2 linked regions of the Halorhodospira halophila SL1 genome follow. The protein of the gene in region 1 interacts with the protein of each later gene in a pairwise test. Links are inferred from orthologs where the notes say so. Each region holds a gene or a part of one and is shown in the gene's direction. Other genes may lie near its edges.

Region 1 (5,558 bases):
CAGTGTGCGCAGCATCCGCCCGACGACCTCGGCGACGGCGCCGCCGATGCCGGTGTCGGCCTCATCGAAGACCAGCGTCGGGACCCCGCTGGCGCGGTTGACCGTGGCGACCTGAATGGCCAAACCGAGGCGAGAGAGCTCGCCTCCTGAGGCGACCTTGGCGAGGGGGCCGGCGGCTTGGCCGGCATTCGTTCGGACCTGGAGTTCGATCCGATCCAGGCCGTGCCCGCTCGGGGTGGCCTCCGCCTCGAACTCGATCACCGGGATCAGTGCGGCGCCCGCCATGCCGAGCTCCGAGAGCAGCTGATTGACCTCGGTGGCCAGGCGATCCCCCGCCTCCTGACGCTGCCGGGAGAGTTGCCGGGCCGCCTCCTGGTAGCGCTCGACGGCCGCCCTACGTTCCTGGCGCAGGATCTCCAGACGCTGACCGGCGTTTTCCAGGCGTTCCAGTTGGGCCTGTAACGCTTCGAGGGTCTCGGGCAGCTGCTCGACCTCAACCCGATGCTTGCGCGCAAGATCCCGTAGGTCACTGATCCGTTGGTCGAGCGCAGCCAGCCGCTGCGGGTCGATCTCAAGCCCGTCGGCGAAGGCGCGCAGGGTCTGACAGCCCTCTTCGAGATGGGCCAGGGCGTTTTGGAACAGATCCGCCGCCTCGCCCAGAGCCGGGGCGAGGTCACGCCGTTCTTCAAGTTCGCGGACGGCCCGGCCGAGCAGGGCCTGGGCTGCGTGGTCGTCATCGGATAGGGCCTGGAGCTGGGTCTGGGCCAGCGTGATCAGGGATTCGGCGTGGGCCAGCCGTTGGTGCTCGTTCTCCAGCTCTGTCAGGCCGTCCGGGGAAGGGGCGGCCGCCTCCAGTTCATCGACCTGATGGCGCAGCAGGGCGAGGCGGTCTTCGTAGTCGTTGTCCTGGCCCTCAAGGTCGGTGAGTTCACGGTCGAGATCGCGCAGCTCGCGGAAGCGCTCGGCGACCTCGCGGCGGGCCTCGGTGGCCTCGGCGTAGGCGTCGAGCAGTTCTCGCTGAGTAGCGGGGCGGAGCAACGACTGGTGGGCGTGCTGGCCGTGGATGTCGACCAGCTGCTCACCGAGCTCACGGAGCATCTGCAGCGCAACCGGCGTGCCGTTGATGAACCCGCGGGAGCGTCCGTTGCTCTGGATGACGCGCCGGACAATGACTTCATCCTCGCCCTCAAGCTCGCGCTCGGCCAGCCAGCGGGCAATCCGCGTGGACGGGGGATCGAACACGGCGCTGACCTCGGCGCGGTCGGTGCCGGGGCGGACGATCTCCGCCTTGGCCCGGTCGCCCAGGCACAGGCCGAGGGCGTCGAGGAGGATCGACTTGCCGGCGCCCGTCTCGCCGGTGAGCACATGCATACCCTCGCCGAACTCCAGGTCGAGTCGCTCGACGATGGCGAAATCGCGGATGTGGATTTCCCTGAGCACAGCGCTTCTCCCTATGCGCCGAACGGTTCGATGTTGCACAGCGGCCCGCCCCAGCCGAGCTTGGCGCGGAGCAGGTTGAAGTAGCTGTAGCCCGGCGGGTGCACGAGGCGGACCGGGCTCGGATGGGCCCGTACGACGAGCCGGCTGCCCGCCTGCAGGGTCAGGTCGTTCTGGCTATCGCAGCTGACCCGGACATGTTCGATGAACCGCGGATGGACGTCGATCTCGATGCGGCTGCTGCCGTCGACGACCAGTGGACGGTTGCTCAGTGTGTGCGGGCAGACGGGGACCAGCAGCATGGCGTGCAGGTTGGGGTGCACGATGGGGCCGCCACCGGCCATGGCGTAGGCGGTTGAGCCGGTCGGGGTAGCCAGGATCAGTCCATCGGAGCGGTGGTCGCTGAGCGGCTCGCCGTCGATCCGCGTGACCAGCTCGATCATCCGTGCGGTGTTCCAGCGGTGCAGGACGACCTCGTTGATGGCCACGTCTTCGCGCAGCAGGGTGTCATCCTCGTTCGAGCGGATCTCGGCGTGGAGGAGCAGGCGCTCGTCGACGACGTGCTGACCGTCGAGAATCTGTGCGACCTCGTCCAGGTGCTCCGGGGCGATGTCCACCAGGAAGCCGAGGCGGCCGCGATTGATCCCCATCAGCGCCACGTCCCGGCGACCGGCCACGGCCCGGGCGATATGGATCAGGGTGCCGTCCCCTCCGATGGCGATGATCAGGTCGCAGGCATCGAGCAGGGTCTCGCGGGAAACCCGCTGCGGATGGCGGTCGTCGCCGGTCTCCGGCATGGACTGCTCATCGAGCAGTGCCGTACAGCCTCGCGCCTCGAGCATGGGAAGCAACCGCTCGACCAGTCCGGCGATGGCCGGGTCGCCCGGTTTGCCGATGATGCCGACGGTGGGGAAGGGCGGTGGTGGATGTTCGTCCATGGTCGGGAACGGTACCACGTCGCCCAGAAGGCGCCAATTGGCTGCCAGACAACGCGTTGACGGTCGCTTGTGGGGCTTGCTAGCCTCACCTGGCACTCGCTAGGGGTGAGTGCAAACCCTCCGCGAAATCGCGCAACCAGTGGTGCATGAGCCATGAGCCCGCCGCACGATCTGGAGCTGGGCGACCGCGCGCGTATCCTGCTCCGCACGCTGGTGCGTCGCTACATCGACAGCGGCAGACCGGTCGGCTCGCGGAGCCTTGCCCGCGATGCGGGGCTCTCCGTTAGCCCGGCGACCATCCGCAACGTCATGGCCGATCTCGAAGAGCTCGGGTACCTGGTTGCGCCGCACACCTCGGCCGGGCGGGTGCCCACCGACCGCGGCTTGCGCTTCTATGTTGACTGCCTGTTGCAGGTGCAGCCCATCGGGGGGGATACCGTCGAGCGGCTGCGCCAGCGCCTGGCCCGTGACCGGGACGAGGGCGCGGAAGAGCTAGCGGACTCCGCCTCGGATCTGCTCTCGCAGCTGACCCGCCTGGCCGGGGTCGTGACTCTGCCGCGCTGCGACTGGGCGGTACTGCGCCACGTGGAGTTCCTGCCTTTATCCGATTGCCGAGTGCTGGCGATCCTGGTGATCAACGAACGGGATGTGCAGAATCGCGTCATTCGTACCGAGCGCGATTTCTCCGAAGCGGAGCTTCAGCGCATCGCCAACTACCTCAATGCCGAGTTCGCCGGTTTGGAGCTGCCGCGGGTGCGCCAAAGCCTGCTGGCGGCCATGCAGGCGGATCAACAGCGGCTCGATGAGTTGATGCGCTCGGCGGTGGAGGTCGGCGAGAAGGCCCTGGCCGAAGAGCAGGATGACGAGGGCTACGTCGTGGCCGGCCAGACCAACCTGATGGAGTTTGAAGAGCTCTCCGATGTCGATCGGCTGCGACAGCTGTTCGAGGCTTTCACGCAGAAGCGCGATATCCTGCATCTCCTCGATCGCTGTGCACGGGCCGACGGTGTCCAGATCTACATCGGCCAGGAGGCCGGTTACGAGGTCTTTGACGGCCTCTCGCTGGTGACCGCGCGCTACGGGGTCGCCGGCGAAGCCGCCGGGGTGCTCGGTGTCATCGGTCCGACCCGCATGGCCTACGATCGGATCATCCCGATCGTCGATGTCACCGCCCGTTTGGTGGGGTCGGCCTTGAATCCGCCCCGTTAGATCCCCACACCTGTGTCCAGGCAGGAGACAGCGCACCCGGCCGAGGCGCCCGAGCCGTCGGGCGGTGCGCTGCGTGTTGACCGTTTTCTGGCTCAATCCAGCGGAGCAGCCATATGACTGATAACCAGCGACAGAGCACGACCGACGGGCAGCCCGAGACGCGCGATCCGGCGCAGGCGACGGCCGAGGCCGCTGAACAGACCCAGGCCACCCAGGCCTCGGCGGCCGTCGAGGGCGAGCTCCAGGACGGGAGCGCGGATTCCGCCACGGGTGCCAGCTTGTCGGCCGATGACGGCGCGGATCCCGAAGCCCTGCGACAACGCGTCGAGGAGCTCGAGAAGGCCCTGGCCGATGCCGAGCAGAAGGCCGAGGAGCACTGGGACCAGGTGCTGCGCATGCGAGCCGAGCTGGAGAACGCGCGGCGCCGCGCCGAGAAAGACGTCGACCAGGCCAAGCGGCAGGGACTGGAGAAGGTCTGCGGGGATCTGCTGCAGGTCAAGGACAGCCTGGAGATGGGCGTGCAGGCGGCCGAAGACGCCGAGGCGGATCGCGAGAAGCTCCTCGAGGGCTCGCAGCTAACGCTCAAGATGCTCAACCAGGTCTTTGAGCGCTTCGAGATCGAGGAGATCAACCCGCAGGGCGAGCGTTTCAATCCCGACTACCACGAGGCCATGGCGGCGCAGCCCAGCGACGAGCAGGAGCCGAATACCGTGCTCCAGGTGGTTCAGAAGGGCTACCGCCTGCAGGATCGCCTGCTGCGCCCGGCGCTGGTGGTGGTCGCCAAGAAGGGCGACGGCGGCGCGGGCAGTGGCGGATCCGTGGATGAGACTGCCTGAGAGCCGGCGGATCGGTCGGTTTGAGTCCCGGCCCTTGAAAAAGCCGATCGGGCACCGCACTTAAGGGGCAGTAGGCAATCAGGCCCGGACAGATTCAACGATTAGCAGGAGCGAATTATGGGTAAGATCATCGGCATCGACCTGGGCACCACCAACTCGTGCGTGGCGGTCATGGAGGGCAACAAGACCCGCGTGATCGAGAACGCGGAGGGGGATCGTACCACCCCGTCGGTGGTGGCCTTCGCCGAGGACGGCGAGGTGCTCACCGGTGCGCCGGCCAAGCGGCAGTCGGTCACCAACCCGGAGAACACCATCCACGCGGTGAAGCGCCTGATCGGTCGGCGCTTCGACGAGGATGTCGTCCAGCGCGACATCAAGGAGATGCCGTACAAGATCGTCAAGGCGGACAACGGAGACGCCTGGGTCGAGGCCCAGGGCAAGAAGATGGCGCCGCCGGAGGTCTCCGCGCGCACCCTGCAGAAGATGAAGAGCACCGCCGAGGACTACCTGGGTGAGGAGGTCACCGAGGCGGTGATCACCGTGCCGGCGTACTTCAATGACTCCCAGCGTCAGGCCACCAAGGATGCCGGCAAGATCGCCGGTCTGGAGGTCAAGCGCATCATCAACGAGCCGACTGCGGCGGCGTTGGCCTACGGCCTGGACAAGGAGGGCGGCGACAAGAAGGTCGCGGTCTACGACCTGGGCGGCGGCACCTTCGACGTCTCGATCATCGAGATCGCCGAGGTCGACGGCGAGAAGCAGTTCGAGGTGCTCTCCACCTCCGGCGACACCTTCCTTGGCGGTGAGGACTTCGACAAGCGGATCATTGACTACCTGATCCAGGAGTTCAAGAAGGATCAGGGCATCGATCTCGCGCAGGACCATCTGGCCCTGCAGCGTCTGCGTGAGGCCGCCGAGAAGGCCAAGGTGGAGCTCTCCTCGAGCCAGCAGACCGAGATCAACCTGCCCTACATCACCGCGGATCAGAGCGGTCCCAAGCACATGGCCATCAAGCTCACCCGGGCCAAGCTGGAGTCCCTCGTCGAGGATCTGGTTGAGCGCACCATCGAGCCGTGCAAAACCGCGCTCAAGGACGCAGGCCTTGCAGCCGGCGACATCCAGGACGTGATCCTCGTCG
Region 2 (4,503 bases), 970 kb from region 1 along the record:
ATCCACTTAGAACCGGCAGGGAACGTCACCCGGGCGGGTGCCGGAAGCCCTTGACGGGTTGCAACCGAACGATATGATTAGCACTCACGATAAGCGAGTGCTAACAAGCCGCCGAAGCCGCGGCGTACCAGACACTAGAGTCCACGACCAAGAGATAGAGGGAGAGAGGACCGATGAGCATCCGTCCCCTGCACGACCGAGTGGTCATCCAGCGCCTCGAGGAAGAGCGCACTTCCCCGGGCGGCATCGTCATCCCGGATACCGCGGCCGAGAAGCCGATGAAGGGTAAGGTCATCGCCGTGGGCCACGGCAAGACCCTCGACAACGGCGAGCGCCGCCCGGTGGAGGTCAATGTCGGCGACCAGGTCCTGTTCGGCAAGTACGCCGGCACCGAGGTCAAGATCGATGGCCAGGATTACCTGGTGATGCGCGAAGACGACATCATGGCCGTCTTCGAGGGCTAACGCAGCGCCAGCGTTTAGCGCGCAGCGACCCACCAACCCGAGACCCGAACACCGAATCGAGCAGAGGAGCCAACCATGGCTGCGAAGGAAATCCGTTTCTCCGATGATGCGCGCCAGCGCATGATGAGCGGCGTCAACCAGCTGGCGAACGCCGTCAAGGTCACCCTGGGCCCGCGCGGCCGCAACGCCGTGCTCGAGAAGAGCTTCGGCGCCCCCACCGTCACCAAGGACGGCGTCTCCGTCGCCAAGGAGATCGAGCTCGAAGATCACTTCGAGAACATGGGCGCCCAGATGCTCAAGGAGGTCTCCTCGCAGACCTCGGACGTCGCCGGTGACGGCACCACCACCGCCACCGTCCTGGCCCAGGCCATCCTGCGCGAGGGCATGAAGTCCCTGGCCGCGGGCATGAGCCCCATGGAGCTCAAGAAGGGCATCGAGAAGGCCACCGAGGCCGCCTCCAACTACCTGTCCGATGAGCTCTCCAAGCCCTGCGAGGACGACAACTCCATCGCCCAGGTGGGCACCATCTCCGCCAACTCCGACGAGGCCGTGGGCCGGATCATCGCCGACGCCATGGGCAAGGTCGGCAAGGAAGGTGTGATCACCGTCGAGGAGGGCTCCGGCCTGGATAACGAGCTGGATGTCGTCGAGGGCATGCAGTTCGACCGCGGTTACCTCTCCCCCTACTTCGTCACCGATCAGCAGACGATGAAGGCGGAGCTCGAGGACGCCGCGATCCTCCTCCACGACAAGAAGATCTCCAACATCCGCGATCTGCTGCCGCTGCTTGAGGGCGTGGCCAAGCAGAACCGCCCGCTGCTGATCATCGCCGAGGAGGTCGAGGGCGAGGCCCTGGCTACGCTGGTGGTCAACAACCTGCGCGGCATCGTCAAGGTCGCCGCGGTCAAGGCGCCGGGCTTCGGTGACCGCCGCAAGGCCATGCTCCAGGACATCGCCATCCTCACCGGCGGCACGGTCATCTCCGACGAGGTCGGCATGACCCTCGAGAACGCCACCGTGGACGACCTGGGCACCGCCAAGAAGGTGCAGATCTCCAAGGAGGAGACCACCATCGTCGGCGGCGCCGGCCGTCACGACGACATCATGGCCCGCGTCGAGCAGATCCGCGCCCAAATGGAGGAGTCCACCTCCGACTACGACAAGGAGAAGCTCCAGGAGCGCGTGGCCAAGCTCGTCGGCGGCGTGGCCGTGATCAAGGTCGGCGCGGCCACCGAGGTCGAGATGAAGGAGAAGAAGGCCCGCGTCGAGGACGCCCTGCACGCCACCCGCGCTGCGGTGGAAGAGGGCATCGTTCCCGGCGGTGGCACGGCCTTGATCCGCGCCCTGGCCGCCCTCGAGGGCCTGAGCGGCGCCAACGAGGAGCAGACCCAGGGCATCGCACTGGTCCGCCGTGCCATGGAAGAGCCGCTGCGCCAGCTGGTCCTCAACGCCGGCGAAGACGCCTCCGTGGTGGTCAACAAGGTCCGTGAGGGCACCGGCAACCACGGCTACAACGTGGCCACCGGCGAGTACGGCGACCTGGTACAGGCCGGCGTCCTCGACCCGACCAAGGTCACCCGCTCGGCCCTGCAGAACGCTGCCTCCGTGGCCGCGCTGATGCTGACCACCGAGGCCATGGTCGCCGACCTGCCGAAGAAGGACGACGAAGGCGGTGGCGGCGACATGGGTGGCATGGGCGGCATGGGGGGCATGGGCGGCATGATGTAAGCCGTCCGGTTCCCCGGCGCCCTGACGCCGTTAAGACCCCTGCTGGGCACGCCCCAGCGGGGGTCTTTGTTTTTGTACAATACGAGCAATCGGCACAGGCTCACCACGGGGCAACAGTGATGATGACCACTCAAAAGGCCGCAAGACGTATCCTGGGTACTAGCGCGGAGCTCTGGGTCAACCCCCAACGCATCTCGCAGCACCGGGGGAGCAAACACCCCTATACCGCGGTCATCCGTGCTCGGTACAACACCAAGCTACGTCGGCCGATCACATGGCTCAGCCGGAAATGGCACCCGTTCTTCCTGAAGCATTCCTGGTTACCAGAAGGCACCCCCATTGAGGCGGAGCCCAAGTACCGACGTATCGCGGACTTGATCGAGAAAAAAAGCAATTACCGCGAGAGCGAGTGGTACGTGAAGTTGCGCGAGGAGGTACGAACTCGGGGATCGGCGCGTTACAAATTCCGAAGGATGCGAACCGAGGCGTGCGTAGATGCGTTTTTCCAAGAGCATGTGCTGCCCTTGATCATGACCATGGAGCGGGATGGTTATCAGGCTAATCCCAGGGACGAGCATGGGACTGTCCTCGTCGGTGAAGATGGCTGCCTCTACAAGACTGGCGGCGGCAGTCACCGTTTCTACGTTGCTCGCCTGGTTGGGGTGAACCGTCTACCAGTGGCCGTCATTGGCGTTCACGAGGAGTGGGCCCGCGCGCATGGAATTGCTTGCGAACGCAGTGGGTTACAACAATTGCCCCCATTACTTCGCAACCTTGAGCAAAGATACGCATAGGATAGGTAGAGTGACCCCCACAAAGCCCCAGCAACCCCAGAAGAAAAAGAAGAAAAAAGCCTCATCCAACCCTCGACACCCACGCTACTGGCCGACTTGGGTGGGACTTGGCGTGATGCGGCTGCTTGCCCTTCTCCCGATTCCGTTGATTGGGCGCATCGGTGACGGGCTCGGAATGTTGCTGTGGGTTGCCGTCCCGCCGCGACGGCATATCGTCCGCACGAATCTTGGGCTCGCCTTCCCGGATCGTTCGCTCGCCGAGCGAAGGCGGCTCGAGCGGGCCCACTTCCGCTCCGCAGCACGGGGCATGCTTGAGGGGGCTCTGGCCTGGTGGGCATCCATCGAGCGCCTTGCCCCCTACTACACCATTGAGGGCCTGGAAAACATCGAAGTCGCCCGGCGGGCCGGACGAGGCGTGATCCTGCTGATGCCGCACTACACCACCATGGAGATGTGCGGAAAGATCATCGGTCACCACGTCCCGGATTTCCACCCCGTCTACAAACCCACCAAGGACCCTGCCTTCAACACCGCGATGGTGCGCATCCGGAGCACCGGGGTCGCGGGGCTGCTGGTCAACGACGACATGCGGGGGATCCTGCGCGTTCTGCGTAACGGTCAGGTGATCTGGTACGCACCCGACCAGGACTTCGGACGCCGTGGCTGCGTCTTTGCGCCCTTTATGGGCGTAGCCACCAGCACCCTGACGACGACCGCGCGCCTGGCTCAGCGCTCAGGCGCTCCGCTCGTGCCGCTGCACTGTGAACGCTTGCCCGGGAACCGCTGGCACGTGCGTGCCGACACCCCACTGGAAGGGTTTCCGAGCGGCGATGACGAAAAAGATGCAACCCGCATCAACTCGGTCATCGAGGCCCAGGTCCGGCAGGCGCCGGAGCAGTACCTGTGGCTGCACCGCCGCTTCAAGACGCGCCCCGACCCCGACGCCCCCAACCCCTACACCCGGCCAGGGCGCAGGCGCTAGTCGGCCAGGGGCACGGAACGGCGGATGGAGGGGTGGCCGGTAAAGCCGGCCCACAGGTCGCGGAAGCACTCGCCGTTGAGCGGGTGGCGGGCCTCGGGGGCCAGTTCGGCCAGCGGTCGGAGGACGAAGTCGAACTGGAGGATCTCGCCCCGGGGCAGGGTGACCGGATCGCCGTCGATGACCGCATCCCCCCAGAGCAGCAGGTCCAGATCGAGGGTCCGCGCCGAGAACTTCCCGCCGGCACGGTGCCGGCCGTGGGCGTCTTCCAGCTCGCGCAGGGTGTCGAGGACGTCCTCCAGCGACTCCTCGGCCCGGAAGCTAGCCACCAGGTTGTAGAAGTCCTCGCCCTCGAAGCCCACCGCCGCCGTCTCGTAGACGGTGGAGAAGACCATGTCCGGCCAGCGCACGCGCAGTTCCGCCATGGCCGAACGGATGTTGCGGTCGCGATCGATGTTGCTGCCGATGCTCAGATACGCCTGTCTCAACGCCGCTCGCCTCGCTCGATGGTCACGCCTACGTCGTCCGCGCCGCGCAG

The links. The genes of interacting proteins can lie anywhere in the genome.
Region 2: the proteins of grpE (region 1) and groL interact in binary tests that used the Escherichia coli proteins (3 or more experiments, as listed by UniProt). The link is inferred for Halorhodospira halophila SL1 from one-to-one orthologs.

Annotation. Positions count from the first base shown.
Region 1 is NC_008789.1:1,597,363-1,602,920, reverse strand. What follows is about bases 2,803-5,558. They hold grpE (nucleotide exchange factor GrpE), read left to right. Parts: upstream 2,803-3,697; coding sequence 3,698-4,420; downstream 4,421-5,558. Other genes in these bases: dnaK (molecular chaperone DnaK), read left to right, coding at 4,538-5,558; hrcA (heat-inducible transcriptional repressor HrcA), read left to right, coding at 2,803-3,584. Outside these bases: DNA repair protein RecN, read right to left, coding at 1-1,440; HHAL_RS07480 (NAD(+) kinase), read right to left, coding at 1,452-2,375; more of hrcA, read left to right, coding at 2,529-2,802. UniProt on the Escherichia coli protein: Participates actively in the response to hyperosmotic and heat shock by preventing the aggregation of stress-denatured proteins, in association with DnaK and GrpE. It is the nucleotide exchange factor for DnaK and may function as a thermosensor.
Region 2 is NC_008789.1:2,565,566-2,570,068, forward strand. The notes cover bases 1-2,865. They hold groL (chaperonin GroEL), read left to right. Parts: upstream 1-539; coding sequence 540-2,192; downstream 2,193-2,865. Other genes in these bases: groES (co-chaperone GroES), read left to right, coding at 174-464; HHAL_RS13370 (hypothetical protein), read left to right, coding at 2,312-2,865. In the rest of the region: more of HHAL_RS13370, read left to right, coding at 2,866-2,986; HHAL_RS11825 (lysophospholipid acyltransferase family protein), read left to right, coding at 2,910-3,968; folK (2-amino-4-hydroxy-6-hydroxymethyldihydropteridine diphosphokinase), read right to left, coding at 3,965-4,453; folB (dihydroneopterin aldolase), read right to left, coding at 4,450-4,503.